DNA from 3 places in the Romboutsia lituseburensis genome. Region 1 is predicted to be linked to each of the others. Evidence: riboswitches for the same ligand, from Rfam matches in the RefSeq annotation. Region 1 holds a riboswitch; each other region holds the start of a gene.
The links. A riboswitch is a leader RNA that binds a small molecule or an ion and turns the genes downstream of it on or off. The one in region 1 is predicted to bind lysine.

Region 1 (5,880 bases):
TTTTTGAATATTGCCAAGTATGATTTCCATATTCATCGATCTCGTCTGCATTTACATTAATAACTTCAAAGCCATATCTAGGAAGATGAGGTATTTCTAAATAAGGAGTAAATATAGGTGTCATTAACGCAATTTTATCACCTTTTCGTAAAAGCTCATTAGCCATTAAAGAATCAAATATATAACACATTGCGGCTGTAGCGCCTTCTACGGCAAATATATCTAATTCTCCTCCTAATTTAGTATTATATTTCATTTCTTGAACTAAATAATTATGAACTATTTTTTCTAAATGAGGTAACATTCTATCTGGAACTGGATAATTATCACCAATTATAGCATCTGCTAATTCATGAACAAAATCATCACCATTAAAATTTAATTCGTTTATACCGTAATTAACTATCTTCTTTAACAATTCAGCACCGGGCATAGTTTTATTTTCACTTACATAATTATAAAATCTATCACATATACCAGTTTTTTGAGGCATACCTGCTAAATTTCCTAAATCCCAGTTTAAACGAGTTTCATTAACCGCAAACTGCCCAAATGTAAAAAATGCTTCTCTAGGTGTAGCAGCAGTCCAGTTAGGGTTTCCACGACCGGCATCGAGTAAAGGCATGTTATTTTTATTTGAATTGTATTTTGCTAAATCTATTAATCTATCCTTAAATTCAAAAGGACTTATTTTTCCATATATCATTTGAATCTCTTTATAACTATATTTTTTCATAAGATAATCTCCTTAAAGGTTAGTAAATAATATGTTTATAATAAAGATTATATAAATAAACGATATAAAAGTAAATAATAAAAATAAGTACAAAAGTCATGAAACGTTAAAAAATAATGTTGAACGTATTGAAAACATAAATAAAATAAAAAATATATAAGTTTAACTTTAAAAAATAAAAATGAATACACTTGGATAACGATAACTTTTTAAAAAATAAAAAAGAGCTTAAATTAGCTCTTTTTATTTAACTCCTAAAATACCAGATAATAGTATTTCTATATTTGCACCCAAAAAATAATTGTTTATATCAATTAGATTTAATGCATTTTTTATACTATCTCCATCATGTTTTACCCCAACTAATAAATCCTCTATACAAGAAACATCAGATTCACCAAAAAAATCACCAAAGAATTTAATATTTTTTATAATTCCCTTTTCAACATTAAGATTGAACTCCACATTTCCGCCAGAGTATTTTAATTGATTAGTTAAACTATATTTAGGAGAGTTTCCAAAATTCCATTCCCAAGAGTTATATTTATTGTTAGCTAATAACCAGATATTATCAACATCATTATTTGTTAAATTATATGTTTTATTATTGCTATTAGTATTTAATACATAATTTATAATTAAATCTTTAAATTCTAAAATAGATATATCTTTTTTCAAGTGCTCTCTTATATTAGTTACTCTTGATTTTACACTTTTTATACCTTTGCCTTCAAATTTTATTGGTTTTACCTTTAAGGCATTTGAAAGGTCTGAAATCTGAGATGAAAACAATAATGTACCGTGATGCATGACTCTATTTTTATAGTTGTACTGTGCATTACCTGAAAATTTTTTACCGTTTATTAATAAATCATTTCTACCAGAAAAAGTAGCATCAATATCTAAAGTTCTTAATAAATTTATTATTGGTTGTGTAAATCTTTTGAAATCACTAAATCCTTTTTTATCATTAGCTATAAATGTAAAGTTAATATTTCCTAAATCATGAAAAACAGCTCCACCTCCAGATTGCCTTCTTACGACAGGAATATTATTTTCTTTTACATATTCAATATTTATTTCTGATAATGTGTTTTGATTTTTTCCTACAATGATTGATGGCTCATTTCTCCATAAAATAAATATATCATCACAGAAGTTTTTTAGAAAATATTCTTCCATAGCAAGGTTAAAGTATGGATTAGTTTTATCGTTATAAATTAATAACATAGTCATCCCCCTAGATTTATATTATTTAATTAATCAAATAGTATCATATGATGTAAAAAAAAGTAAATATATATTATTTTTAGAATTTAACAAAAATTTAAAAAAATGGTTGATAAAATAAATAAGTTAATCTATAATGATTAATAAGTAAAACAAAAGTGAATAAAAAAAGGGTAGAGGCTGCGATATTTATAAGTACTAATAATGAGGTAAGCACAATGATTTATTAGGAAAGGAACTATCGCCGAAGCTTATAACTAATGCTTTAAAGTTATATTGCTGGGTATGCATAAAATATATGCATAACTGTCACAAACTTGTTTTGTGGGGAGCTACATTTAAGGAATTTTTACAATACAGTAGGACTATATAGTACTGCTATATTTAAAATTTGTTGCGCGCATAGATTAATCCAAATTTTAAATAAACTATGTAAATGAAAAAAAGCCTTGAGTGTAAACTCAAGGCTTTTTTATTACCCTCCATATTCACAATAAAAATTAAGGAGGATATGTTTTATGAATAATAGAAAATTTAGATTAATATTAGTAACAGTAATTATGTTAATTTTATCGTCACCATTAGTATTTGCAGGAGAGGTAGATCAAGCTACTATCAATGCTCAAAAGTTTCAATTAGTAACTTTATTGCCGCCAGTTATAGCTATAGTATTAGCTTTTTTAACTAAAAATGTTGTAGTATCTTTATTTTTAGGGATTTTATCAGGTAGCTTTATAATAAATATATCCGGCAGTAATGTATTTTCAGCATTAATACAAGCTTTTTTAGATTTAGTAAATAGAGCTTTAAACTCTCTAGCTGACCCTTGGAATGCAGGTATAATACTTCAAGTTTTAGCAATAGGTGGAGTTATAAATCTTGTTGCAAAGATGGGTGGAGCTAAAGCTATAGCAGAAGCGCTAGCTAAAAGAGCAAAAACAGGAAAAGGAACTCAACTTATAACTTGGTTTTTAGGGCTTTTAGTATTCTTTGATGATTATGCAAATTCATTAATAGTAGGTCCAATAATGAGACCTGTGGCAGATAAAATGAAGATATCAAGAGAGAGATTAGCTTTTATAATAGATGCAACAGCAGCTCCAATAGCCGGACTTGCAATAATATCTACATGGATAGGACTTGAAGTTGGACTTATAAATGATGCTTTCACAGGAATAGGTATAAATGCAGATGCATTTGGTATATTTTTAAATACTATACCATTTAGATTTTACAATATACTAATTTTAGCTTTTATAGTAATAACTGCACTTTTAGCAAAGGATTTTGGGCCAATGAGAGATGCTGAATTAAGAGCAAGATCAGAAAAAGTTAACAATCTAAATGGTGATATTATAGATGATAAAGAAAAGTCAGACTTAGAACCTAAAGAAGGTGTAAAATTAAGTATATGGAATGCAATAATACCTATAGGAACTTTAATAATAACAGCGTTAATTTCTTTTTATTATAGTGGATATAGTTCTATAATTAGCGGTGAGGATCAAACATTAATACAGCTATTTACAAATTCTCCATTTTCATTTGAAGCTATAAAGGAAGCTTTTAGTGCTTCAGATGCATCAGTAGCATTATTCCAATCAGCTTTATTTGCTAGTATAGTTGGTATAGCGATGGCCGTTTCTAAGAAAATATTTACAATATCAGAGGCAATAGAAGCCTGGCTAGATGGAATGAAAGGTCTATTAATGACAGGTGTTATATTAATATTAGCATGGTCTTTAAGTTCAGTAATAAAAGAGTTAGGGACTGCTAAATATTTAGTAACATTGCTATCAGGGTCTTTACCGTATTTCTTATTACCAAGTATTATATTTATATTAGGTGCAGTTATATCATTTGCTACAGGGACAGCTTATGGTACTATGGGTATACTTATGCCGCTTGCAGTACCTTTAGCACATTCTATAAATCCAGAAATGTCATTTATAATAGTTACAACAAGTGCAGTTTTGACAGGTGCTATATTTGGAGATCATTGTTCTCCTATATCAGATACAACAATTTTATCTTCTATGGGGGCAGGATGTAATCATATAGACCATGTTAAAACTCAAATGCCATATGCACTATTTGTGGCTGCTATAACTATATTATTTGGATATATTCCTGCAGGATTAGGATTACCAATATATATAGTATTACCGATAGCATTATTTGCAATATTTATAGGAGTTCAAATATTTGGAAAAAAAGTTGAAGCTGAAGAGATTGTTGAAATTATAGAAGATATAAATTAAAAAGTAATAGAATAATATAATTAAAATTGAAAATAATAGAAATATACAAAATAAGCGTAACAATTTAGTTACGTTTATTTTTAGTAACATAAAAAATTAAATATAAATAATATTATTATGTGATTAATTCTATAGAAGGGGTTATATTATGGCTTATATAAATTTTAAAGAAGAAAAAGCGGTGTTAGAAGAACAGTTAGAAAAAAGAAAGAAGAATAACGAGAAGTTATATATTGATATAGTTAAGCAGAAAGTTGACTTAACTGGATATGTTCCAGATTCAACTTATAGTTATAATAAAATTGAAAATGAACTTATTGGTAAAAAAGGATTATATGATGAAGATAATTTTATGAATGTTGAGAGTTTAGATATAATTTGTTCTAAATTTATAGGTTGTAGTTTTAGAAATGTTAAGTTTAAAGAATGTAGATTTATAGGATGCACATTTGAAGAGTGTATTTTTAATGGTGGAGGAGTAGTATTTGAAAATTGTAGATTTGTGAAAGAAGAGAGTGAGAAACTTCCTGCATTAAATAAAAAAGACAATTTAAGTTGTATTTTTTATAAGTGTGAAATTTATTCTAAGTTCTTAAATTGTGATAATTCATATTTGATTTTTGAAAAATGTAAAATAAGAAATACATCAATAGAGCTAACGGCAATGAATAATGTAATAGTGATGCATAGTGAGTTGAGTGTTATAGATATTGTTGATAGTGATTTATCTGGATTTAAGACATATGAATGTTATATAGAAGATATTCAGTTTGATGATAAATATAAAACCAAATTTGATGAAAAAACATTTTTTGATAAAATTGAACCGAGGGTAAAAGATAAGGAAGAATATGAAGGAATCTATATGACATATGAAAGCCTTGCAAATAAGTTTAAAGAGAATACTTTAAACAATAATTTTGGAGAGTATTATTACTTAGGAAAATGTACAGAGAGAAAATGTTTGAATATCATGCCTAAAATAGGTTCCTATTTATATTGGCTTTTATGTGGTTATGGAGAAAGACCATGGTTTTGTGTTTTGTCATCACTAGGAATAATTTTTATATTTTCGATAATATATTTAATAACTGGTATGGATTTAGATGGAGAAATAGTTAGATATACATTAAGTAACATAAATACATGGAGTATATGGAAGTTTTTTAAAGATTTAAATGAATCAATAAATTTAAGTGTAGGCATGTTTGCTGGTGTAGGTTGTAATAATTCAAAGCCGACAGAGCTTTCTTATACAGTAGCAAATATGGAAATGCTTGTTGGTGTTGTAATGATGGGATTAGGTATAGGGACATTAACAAGAAAAGTAGTTAGATGATATAAAAGTTATAAAAATATATTGCATATTATATAAGATATAATTATACTTAAATAGTAGTAAATGTTTTCGCGGATGTGGCGGAATTGGCAGACGCACCAGACTTAGGATCTGGCGCCTATGGCGTGGGGGTTCGACTCCCTTCATCCGCACCAATGAAAAAGGAGTATTATCATAAATTTATGATAATACTCCTTTTTCATTGGTTTTTAGTATTAGGATATAGCAATAAAAAAGAATGTAGATTATCTACATTCTTTTTTTATATTAAGCTGCTTGAGTAGAATCTTCTTTAGTTCCTCTTATCTCATCCG
Region 2 (5,880 bases), 1.8 Mb from region 1:
CAAATATTTGCCTAGATATTATATCCGCATCTATTATTTTTATATTATTATTCATAAATATATTAGATAGGCTGCTTTTACCACAACCTATATTACCGGTAAGACCTAATATTAACACACTTTCACCTACTTTGTTTCATACCATGAATCACCTATATTTAAGTCTACATCTAAGTGTACATCCATCAATACAGCATTTTCCATTTCATCTCTAACTATTTTTTTAACTATATCTAGCTCTTCTTTGACAGATTCAACAATAAGCTCATCGTGTACTTGTAATATTAATTTGGATTTTAATTTTTTTTCTTCTAATTTTTTATACACATTAACCATAGCTATTTTTATTATATCTGCTGCACTTCCTTGTATAGGAGCATTCATGGCAAATCTTTTTCCACGATTTCGTTCCATAAAGTTACTAGATTTAATTTCAGGGATGTATCTTCTTCTATTAAATAGAGTTGTTACATATCCATCTTCTGTAGCTTTTTCTATAGTTTGATCCATATAATTTTTTATTTTATCATACTTTTCAAAGTATCCTTCTATATATTCTTTTGCTTGTTTAACTGGTATATTAAGGTCATCTGCTAAACCAAAATCACTTTTACCATACACAATTCCAAAGTTTATTGCTTTAGCTGCACTTCTCAACTCACTTGTTACATCTTTTACATCTACACCGAATACTTGAGATGCTGTTTTTGTATGTATATCTTCATTATGCTTAAACGCATCTATCATATTTTCATCTTGACTCATTTGAGCTAAAACTCTAAGTTCAACTTGAGAATAATCTGCATCTACTAACTTACAGTTTTCATCAGCTATAAATACTTTTCTTATATTTCTACCCATTTCAAGTTTTACAGGTATATTTTGAAGGTTTGGTTCTGTTGATGAAATTCTCCCTGTAGTTGTTATCGTTTGATTAAATGACGAGTGAATTCTATTACTTATTGGATTTATTATATTTAATAACCCTTCTACATAAGTCGAATTTAATTTAACTATTTGTCTATACTCTGTTATCTTATCTATTATAGGACTTTGGGATTTTAATTTTTCTAAAACATCCGCATTTGTAGAGTATCCTGTTTTTGTTTTTTTAATTACAGGCAGTCCTAATTTCTCAAATAAAATCACTCCAAGTTGTTTTGGTGAATTTATATTAAATTCTTCCCCTGCAATATCATATATCTCTTTTTCTAATTTTTTTATAACTTCTTTAAATTCAGTTCCTAGTTCACTTAGTTTTTCTTTATCAACTCTTACACCCTCATATTCCATATCACCTAAAACTTCAACCAAAGGCATTTCTATATGATAAAATAATCCATCCATTTCCATCTCTTTTAGATTACTTTCCATGATAGGATTAACATCATTTACTGTAGTTAGTATTTGAGATATATGCTTTGATAGTTCGTCAAACTCTAAGTCTTGATACTTTTTAGCTTTAACTCCTTTACCTAAAAGTTCTTCTGATGATTTTACTCTTTTAGTAAGGTATTTCATAGCTATTGCACTACATTCATATGATGTTGATGACATAGAATCTATCAAATATTCTGCTATAGTTATATCAAAGTACATATTTTCTAATTTTATATCATATGATTTCAAAGCTATATAATCATCTTTTAGATTATATCCAAATTTTTTAATTTCTTCACTCGAAAGTATCTCTTCTAAGATACTTATACTATCCTCTTCTATATAGTATATATTACTACCGTCAGTACTTACAAACATATAAAGAATATTTTTTTCTAGTATATTCCCTTCTTTTCTAACTGTTTTTATCAAAATTTCTTTTTTATCACTTACTTCTTTTATAAAAGACTCAATATCTTCAAGTTTTTTAATGCTAAAACTATAACTATTTGAATCTATTTCTTCTTTATTATCTATTTCAATTATTCTAGGTATTAAACTAGTAAATCCTAAATATTTAAAGTATTCAACCACACTATTTGGGTCAAAATCTCCATACTTTAAATCCTCTAATTTTACATCTACTGGAACATCTCTTACTATAGTTGCAAGCATTTTACTTTTTAGCGCTAAGTCTTTATTTTCCTCTACTTTCTTTTTTATACTTCCTTTTAAATTTTCTATATTTTCAATTATACCCTCTATACTAGAATACTCCTTTATAAGCTTTATACCTGTCTTTTCTCCTACCCCTGGAATTCCAGGTATATTATCTGATTTATCTCCCATTAAACCTTTTAAATCTATAAATTGTGTTGGTGTCATTTCGTATTTATCGATAACTGCCTCAAAATCATATTCTTCTACTTCTCCAATTCCCTTTTTAGTTATCAAAGTAGTTGTTTTATCAGAAGCTAGTTGTATAGCATCCTTATCTCCGGTTACTATATATACCTTATACCCATTTTCTTCACCTAATTTAGAAACTGTCCCTATAATATCATCAGCTTCATATCCGTCTAACTCTAATCTATTAATTTTAATTTTATCCAAAAGTTCTTTTAATGGTTCAAACTGAACCTTTAATTCATCTGGCATTTTCTTTCTTCCTGCTTTATATTCTTCAAACTCTATATGTCTAAATGTCGGAGATTTTCTATCAAATGCAACACTAATGTGTGTAGGTTTATATGTATCTATTATTTTAAATAGCATTGTTGTAAAACCATATATAGCATTGGTTTTTAGTCCGTCTTTATTACTCATTTCTGGTAATGCATAAAATGCTCTATTTATTATTGAATTTCCATCTATTATAACTAATTTTTTATCCAAATTTATCACTCCTGCTAAGCTTTTTATTTTTATAAGCTAATACGTTATTATTTAATATTACCATAATTTTGAAATTATATTAACATTAAATATGTTGCAAACGTTTAATTATATTGTTATAATATAATTATATTCCATATTTTGCCGGATTGGTGGAATGGCAGACGCGACGGACTCAAAATCCGTTGGTAGCAATACCGTATGGGTTCAAGTCCCATATCCGGCACCAATATTTTTAAGAGTTACAACTAATAGTTGTAACTCTTTTATTGTACCCTAAAATACTAAATCCGTTAATATTAATTGAGAAATAAAATAAAGTATTAAAATTACTGTAATAAATATAGATATATATATAAATAAAAATTTATATTATTGTAGTTGATATTGACTTATTTAAAATTTGATTTATAATAGTATACAACAAGTAGATAACTGAGATAGAGGCGCGAAACTTAAAAGTAATATTATGGAGGTAAGCTCAATGAAGTAGTATGAAAGGAAGTTTTGCCGAAGTAAATAGTTAATAGCTTTAATACTATTTGCTGGGCTTGTATAGAATATATATAAGACTGTCACATTTTTGTGGAGAGCTATTTTCAATGAAAACGTACGGTATATTCATACTTTTTTAGTATGATCTTTTCGTATAAAGTCATGGGCATAGTCTCATGGCTTTTTTATTGTTAGAAAAATTTTTATTATCTTAGTTACTTATTTATAATTGATACCATAAGGAGGAAAATTTAAATGAGTGAACAAAATCATGATTTAAAAAGATGTTTAAAAGCAAGACACTTAAATATGATTGCTTTAGGTGGATCTATAGGAACAGGTATATTTCTTGCTATGGGAGATACTCTTAATCAAGCAGGTCCAGGAGGTGCATTAGTAGCCTATGGCCTTATAGGTATAATGGTGTATTTTTTAATAACTAGTTTAGGTGAAATGGCAACATATATGCCTATATCCGGTTCATTTAGCTCATATGCTACAAAGTTCATAGACCCTGCACTAGGTTTCGCACTTGGATGGAATTACTGGTATAACTGGGCTATAACAATAGCCGCTGAAATGGTTGCAGGATCTTTAATAATGAAATATTGGTTTCCTAATATTCCTGGATTTTATTGGAGTATAATATTTTTATTTATAATTGTGAGTTTAAACTTTTTATCTGCAAAGGCGTATGGTGAGTCTGAATATTGGTTTGCAGGAATAAAAGTAGTTACTGTAATTATATTTTTAATAATAGGATTTTTAATGATTTTGGGTATAATGGGTTCAGACAATATAGGATTTCACAATTACTTTATAGATGACGGACCATTTCACAGCGGAATAAAGTCAATATTTGCTATTTTTTTAGTTGCAGGCTTTTCATTCCAAGGAACAGAACTTATTGGAGTTGCTGCTGGTGAAAGTGAAAATCCGGAAAAAACCATTCCAAAAGCAGTTAAATCTATATTTTGGAGAATATTAATCTTCTACCTAGGAACTATCATCGTTTTAGGTGCTATAATACCTTTTACTCAAGCAGGTGTTTCAGAAAGCCCATTTACTATGGTTTTTGAAAAAGCTGGAATTGCTGGAGCTGCATCTATTATGAATGCTATTATACTTACTTCTGTATTATCTGCTGGAAATTCTGGTATGTATGCCTCTACTAGAATGCTTTATTCAATGGCTACAGAAGGACTTGCTCCTAAGATTTTTGCAAAAACTAACAACAGAGGAGTCCCGGTAAATGCTCTTATTTTAACAACTTTAGTAGCCTCTGCTTGCTTCTTGACTGGGATATTTGCAGAGAGTACAGTTTATGTTTGGTTGGTTGCTGCATCTGGTCTAGCTGGCTTTATAGCTTGGGTCGGTATAGCTATTTGCCACTATAGATTTAGAAAAGCCTATATCCATCAAGGTCATGATTTAAAAGAATTAAAATTTAAAGCTAAATGGTATCCTTTTGGACCAATATTAGCACTTTTAATGTGTATTATAATTATTATAGGTCAAGGATATTCTTGTATAACACCAAGTGGAATTGATTGGAAGAATTTAATAGCTTCTTATATAGGTATCCCTTTATTTTTAGCCCTATATATTGGATATAAAATTAAACATAGAACTAAAGTCATTCCTTTGGATAAAGTAAATTTAGTTTATACCAAAGCTAATAAATAAATATTTAATTTAATAAGCTAAAAAGATTTAGTAAAAACTAAATCTTTTTAGCTTATTTTTATTTATTTTTTAAAGTTATTTGTACTATTTCAGGTTTACAATTTAATCTAACTAAAACCTTAGAACCCCCAAGCCCTTTGCTTAATAGCATGGTAGATGAATTTTCCTTATATTCTCCTAAGTCGTATTTAGGGAAAAATTCTCGGCTAGGCGAAAGTACTCCTCCTAAATAAGGTATTCTTATTATACCTCCATGCACGTGACCTGATAAAATTAAATCAGCTCCCCACTTAGAGTATTCTTCAAAGAAAAATGGATTATGTGCTAATAAAATATTATATTCATTATCATTAATTTTCCCTAGATTATCATTCATAAAGTTACTCCCTAAAGGTTTGTTTTTATTTTTATAGTTACTAAAAAAATATGGATAATACTCTAAAGGAACAACTAACCCATATAAATTTATATAGCTATCTCCCCTATTTATTGTGATTTTATCATTATCTAAATTAATTATTTTTTTATTATATAGTTGTTTAAAATAATCTTTATATAATTCTCTATGTTTTTTATTCAATGATTTTTGTTCATGGTTTCCTATAATATGATATATTGGATATTTTAAACTCAAGGCGTCTACTAAATCTAACGCTACTTTATAATTTTTATTTTCTCCTTCAACCAAATCACCTGTAATAAATATAGCATCTGGCTTTAAAGCATCTATTTTTTTTATTAATTTGTAATTATCTTTACCAAAACTTTTATTATGTAAGTCACTAATTTGAACTATTTTATAATTATGAAATTCTTTAGGTATTTTTTTATTTTTTATTTCATATTTATTGATTTCAATTGAATTAGTTTCGTATAAACATATTCCAGCGATGCCTAGTATTGCTGATCCTCCTAAAATTACTT
Region 3 (5,880 bases), 340 kb from region 1:
TACCAGTACTAAGGTTTGATTTCATATCATGTATTTCTGTGCTTATAATTTTCTTTGGTATAGCAGGAATATTAGATATGATGCTTGATAGGGGAGAAAAAACATCTAAAATAGCTAAATATAATTTTTCGATAGCTATAATACTAATAATATACAGTATAGCAGCACCATTTATTGCATCTTCTCCAATACTTCATGCTAAGTCATATAGAAATTTAATTGGAGAAGTTAAAGAAAGCGAATTTTCAAAGGATGTAAGTCCTGTAAATACTAACAATATAAGAGTAGTAGATGAAGATATGGCTATGAAATTAGGAGATAAAAAGTTAGGAGAAGTTCCTGCACTTGGAAGTGTATCTAAGCTTGGTAAATTTCATATACAAAGTGTAAAAGGTGAATTATATTGGGTAGCACCATTAGTACATAGAGATATAATAAAATGGATAACATCATTAGATGGAACAAACGGTTACGTAATGGTATCTGCAAGTAATCCTCAAGATGTTAGACTAGTTCAAGAAATAGATAATAAACCTGTAAAAATAGTTTATCAACCAGAAGCGTACTTCCTTCAAGATTTACATAGACATATGTACGTAAAAGGAATAATGGATGTAGGTATGACAGATTTTACATTAGAAATAAATGACGAAGGAAGACCATATTGGGTGGCTAGTTTATATGAACATAAGATAGGATATAGTGGAGCAAATGCAGTTGGTGTGGCAACTGTGGATGCAGAAACTGGAGAAACTAAAAGATATTCTATAAAAGATGCTCCAAAATGGATAGATAGGATACAACCTCAAGAGTTTGTAACAAATCAAATAAATGATTGGGGATTATATATAAAAGGATTCTTAAATTCAGTTATATCAGAAGAAGGTGTTTTAGTTCCAACTGAAGGAACTTCATTAGTATATGGAAATGACAATAAGGCATATTGGTATACAGGAATAACTTCATCAGGTGGAGATGAATCTACTATAGGATTTATGTTAGTAGATACTAGAACAAAAGAAGCTAAACTATATAAACAACCAGGAGCAACAGAAACTGCTGCAATGAGATCTGCAGAAGGTAAAGTCCAAGAGAAAAATTATGAAGCTACTTTCCCTGTGATGTACAATATCTTAGGGAAACCAACATATGTATCATCTTTAAAAGATAAGGCAGGACTTGTTAAGATGGTATCATTTGTATCAGTTGAAGATTTTAGTGTACTAGGATTAGGTGAATCTAAAGAAGAAGCATTAAGAAATTACAGAGAAGTATTAGCATCAAAAGGAAATAATATAAAAATAGAAAATGATACAACAACAGATAAATTAGAAGGTAGTATAACAAGGATTAGCCCAGATGTTAAATCAGGAAATACATTCTATTATATGACACTCGATTCAAATGAAAGTATAATATTTAATGCAACATCTAAGGTGTCAACAGAAATACCTTTAACAGTAGTAGGAGATAAAGTGAAAATAACTTATCAAAAAGGTGAAAAAGGATTTGTTGATATAGTTGAGTTTGATAACTTAACTTTAGGAAGTCAGCCTGAAGCTAATAATAAGCAAACTACGGAAGAAAAAAACATAGAAGAAAAAACAACTAACGAAGCTGAAAACATTAAACAATAATAGAAAGTAGCTATCTAAAAATTAGATAGCTACTTTTTACATTTTATAAGTATTTATAAATTATAACATAGACTATTAATTAAAATAGTTAAAATGATTTTAGGATATTAGGTGTGCTAAAATTAAATCTATAATTTAAAATAAAATAAATTGATTAAAATATGTAAATTTTATTGTCCCAAATTAATATAATGGTAATATAACTTGCCAAAATAATAACTTCAAGGGAGAATAGACGCAATGATAGGAATAGAAAGAGATATATTAATACTAATTAGCAGAGTAAGATGCATGACGGAAACTCAGGTGGGAAAAGTTTTTGGATCAAAAAAACGATATGGACGAAAGCCTTTCAAAAAAACGCTAAGAAAAATGTGTAATGAATATACTCTTAGAAAATATCCGTGTAATATAAATTATTCGGGGTACAAAGATAATACTTATGTATATTATTTAAACGGAAGTAAAATGTATAAAGGACAAGAACTAGTTAAAGCAGTCATAGGTTCAGAAGTTGCTATAAAGCTAAGCTCAGGTGGATATGAAATTAAAAGATTTTATAGAAATGTATCTGTAGCAGATTCAAAATTTGATTTATTTATAGAGTATATAGATAAATATAATGAACAGAAACAATTATTAGTAGATATAAATCTTGATGGAAATTTTAGATCATCAAAATATGAAGATATGGAATGTAAAATAAATAAATCAACAATACCATTTTATGATATTCCTAAAATATTAGTTGTAACATCTGAAAATATAGATGGATTACAGGAAATTAGAGGAAATTACGAAGTAAATTTCTTAGATTTAAATTTAAGTAAATTATTTAGATATATATAAAACCTATTTTAATAAATAGGTTTTTTTTTGATGATTTGCAGATAATAATTAAAGACACTAAAAATTTAGCAAAAGAGGTGATTATATGGGAGAAATGAATACAGCAGCAATTAGTGCAAATGAATTAGTACTAATAATGGCTTCGATTGCAACGATAGGTGTTATAGGTGGATGGTTTGCTCAGAAACTAAAGCTTCCAGATGTAGTAATTTATTTAATATTAGGAGTGGCTTTCGGTCCTACATTTTTAAATTTAGTAAATATAGAAGCATTTCCAACGGTAAACGAAATTATATTAACTTTCGGGTCAGCATTTATACTTTATGAAGGTGGAAGAGAAGTAAAATTAAAAATATTAAATGAAGTAAAAGTAACTGTAGGGCTTCTAGCATCATTAGGTGTTTTTATAACAGCAGGGATTATAGGACTTACAGCACATTATGTATTTAATTTAGGAATAGGTCCGAGTTTTTTACTAGGAGCTACTATAGCATCAACAGATCCAGCGGCACTTATACCTGTATTTAAAACAGTTCCTATAAAAAATAAATTAAAACAGACTGTAATAAGTGAATCTGCATTTAATGATGCATTTGGTGCAATTTTATTTACATCAATACTTACTGGATTAACTATGGCAGAGAAAGTAGGAATATTAGCAACATCACTAGAGCTAGTATTTATGATATTAATAGGATTATTAGTTGGAATAGGCATAGCATTGATAGCTGTCGGAATTTCATCAGACAAAAAATATGGAATATTCCATGGTTATGCACCTATAATATCAATTACGGTAGTTGTTTTTGCTTATGAAATATCAGAAAGATTTGGTGGAAGTGGATATATGGCAGTATTTATTGCAGGTCTTGTATATGGAAACAAAAAAAGATTTGGATTCTGGGTTCCGGATGAAGATTATATATCAGGAGTACATTTTAGAGAAAATATAGCAACAATAGCAAGAATGTCAATATTCATAGTACTTGGAACGCATCTTAATCTAAATTCATTGTTAAAGTTTGGTATGGGGTCAATAATTGTAGTATTAGTTTTAATGTTCATAGCTAGACCTATAGTAGTTTTAATTTGTACTGCATTTGATAAAAAAACTAATTGGAGCAAAAATGAAAAGTTATTTATGATGTGGGTAAGAGAAACTGGTGTTATACCAGCAGCTTTATCTGGAATAATAGTATCAACGAAAGTAGAGGGATATGAAATTATATCATCAGCTGTATTTATGACTATTATAGTAACGTTATTGATACAGGCTAGTACTACTAATATAGTAGCAAAAAAATTAGAAGTTTTGGAAAAATAAAAAATAGTTGCAAAATTAAGAAAAGGGTGTTAAAACTATATTAATTAATTAATTAAATAAAAAAGCCTAGGGTAGAGGTGCTTAGATTAAGAGTACTTAGTAGTAGCTGGCAAGTGTTGATAACTAAGGAAAGGAATCGTAGCCGAAGAGTGTTAATTGGCAAATAAATTCTCTGGCTTTGTACAAAATATGTGCAAGGCTGTCACTTATTAAAAGTGTTGAGCTACAAGGTTTACTTTGAGTTAAATAAAACGTCCAAAGTATTCCTTTGGACGTTTTTGATTATAGTAAATTATTGCTGAAAACCTCAAAATGGCTGTATACTTTATACTAATACAGGAGGGTATTTATGAAATTACATGGAACTATGTCAGTAAAAAATAGAAACTTATATATAGGTGGTGTAAAATGTGAAAAAATAGCAAAAAAATATTCAACACCACTTTATGTATTTGATGAGAAACTTATAAGACAAAATTGTAGAGAGTATGTAAATTACTTTAAAGTTAAAGAAAAAATCTGTAAAAGACATGATATAACACAAAATATTTATTTTAGAATAACTCCGGGCATAGAAGCACATACACATGAATATATAAAAACCGGACAGATTGATTCAAAGTTTGGTTTTGCACTGGCTAATGGATATTTATATGAAGCTTTAGGAAAAATAAGGGATTATAAAAATATAAGTTTGATAGGACTACATGCACATATAGGATATCAAATATTTGAGATTGATTCATATATGGATGCAGTAGATATAATGATGAATTTAGTAAAGAAAATAATAGAAAATTTTAATATAGAAATAAAAGAAATAGATTTAGGCGGCGGTATAGGTGTTTATTATACCAAGTATGATAGCCCCAAAACTATAAAAGAATTTTGTGAGTCTATAATAAATAGACCAGAAAGAGCTTGCCAAAAACTTAAAATAAATAAACCTATATTAATTATAGAGCCAGGTAGATCTATTGTTGCAAATGCAGGAAGTACGTTATATACAATAGTATCTATAAAAGATATAAAGGATATAAGAACATATGTAAGTGTAGATGGTGGTATGACTGATAATAAAATACCTAAGCCAGCAGTTGTATTTATAGAGAACGGAAAAGCAAAATTAATTTGCAAAAGGCAAACATATAAAGATTTGATATCATTAGAACTTTAAACTGCCTAAATAAAAAAGTTTCCTTTTTTATTTATTTTTTACTGAATAATCGCTAAAAAAATACAAAAAATATTAAAAAATAATAAAAAATAAATAAACTAAATTCGATATTTTTACCTAAATAAACCATATTTATGATAAAATTATCTTAAATAATAAGGAGGGATTTGATGAAATTAAAAATAGTCTTATTGGTATCATTATTATCTATAGTAATGGTTGGATGTTCTGGGTTAAAAGAAAATACAACCGTTCATGATGGAAAAGAAGCATTAGAAGCACACGATTATGAAAAAGCAAGAGATTTTTTATCGGATGCCTTAGAAATGGATAGTTCAGATGAACATGCAAGAGCAATGTATATGCAAGCTACTAAAATGGAAAATGTATTAGAGTACGAAAAAGAAGGAAATTATAATAAAGCTATAAAAGAGCTTGAAGCAATAGAAGAAATAAAAAACGGATCGTCAACTATAAAAACTGAGGCAGCTGCTAAGAAAAAAGAGTTGGTTAAAGCCAATGAAAAGTACTTAAAGGCAAGAGAAGAAAGAAAGCAAAATGCCAAAGAAGTATCTAGTAAAGATCAAGATAGAATAGAAGCACAAGCTTCAATAGAAAAAGAAAAGCATTTAGCATACTTAGCACAAAAGAAAAAACAAGAAGAGGTAGAAGCTAAAAAGAAAGTAGAAGAAGAAGCTAATAAACCACAGGAACCAAATCAAGGTACTAATGAATTGGAAAATCCAGGTATAGTAGTTTCTCCACCAGTTGAACAAACAGTTGCTCAATAATTTAATCAAAAATGCCTATATCTTTATATAGGCATTTTAATCAATGAACGAAATTATTTGTGATATAAAACGTAGTGAATTTTTCACTTAGAACCCTTTATA

Region 2: another riboswitch for lysine. It lies ahead of NWE74_RS15040 (amino acid permease); the one in region 1 lies ahead of NWE74_RS06555 (Na+/H+ antiporter NhaC family protein).
Region 3: another riboswitch for lysine. It lies ahead of NWE74_RS04975 (diaminopimelate decarboxylase family protein); the one in region 1 lies ahead of NWE74_RS06555 (Na+/H+ antiporter NhaC family protein).

What each region holds. Positions count from the first base shown of each region.
Region 1 covers NZ_JANQBQ010000001.1:1,336,475-1,342,354, reverse strand. Annotated here, with positions in the region: gene aspD (aspartate 4-decarboxylase) at 1-736, opposite strand, end outside; gene NWE74_RS06560 (lipoate--protein ligase) at 980-1,966, opposite strand; lysine riboswitch at 2,133-2,309, shown strand; gene NWE74_RS06555 (Na+/H+ antiporter NhaC family protein) at 2,485-4,227, shown strand; gene NWE74_RS06550 (pentapeptide repeat-containing protein) at 4,376-5,566, shown strand; tRNA gene NWE74_RS06545 (tRNA-Leu) at 5,638-5,721, shown strand; gene NWE74_RS06540 (PTS sugar transporter subunit IIC) at 5,834-5,880, opposite strand, start outside.
Region 2 covers NZ_JANQBQ010000001.1:3,104,821-3,110,700, reverse strand. Annotated here, with positions in the region: gene coaE (dephospho-CoA kinase) at 1-118, opposite strand, end outside; gene polA (DNA polymerase I) at 127-2,775, opposite strand; tRNA gene NWE74_RS15045 (tRNA-Leu) at 2,919-3,004, shown strand; lysine riboswitch at 3,209-3,379, shown strand; gene NWE74_RS15040 (amino acid permease) at 3,526-4,956, shown strand; gene NWE74_RS15035 (metallophosphoesterase) at 5,015-5,880, opposite strand, start outside.
Region 3 covers NZ_JANQBQ010000001.1:996,150-1,002,029, reverse strand. Annotated here, with positions in the region: gene NWE74_RS04990 (hypothetical protein) at 1-1,637, shown strand, start outside; gene NWE74_RS04985 (hypothetical protein) at 1,878-2,486, shown strand; gene NWE74_RS04980 (cation:proton antiporter) at 2,572-3,810, shown strand; lysine riboswitch at 3,875-4,044, shown strand; gene NWE74_RS04975 (diaminopimelate decarboxylase family protein) at 4,160-4,987, shown strand; gene NWE74_RS04970 (tetratricopeptide repeat protein) at 5,158-5,778, shown strand; gene NWE74_RS04965 (AI-2E family transporter) at 5,862-5,880, opposite strand, start outside.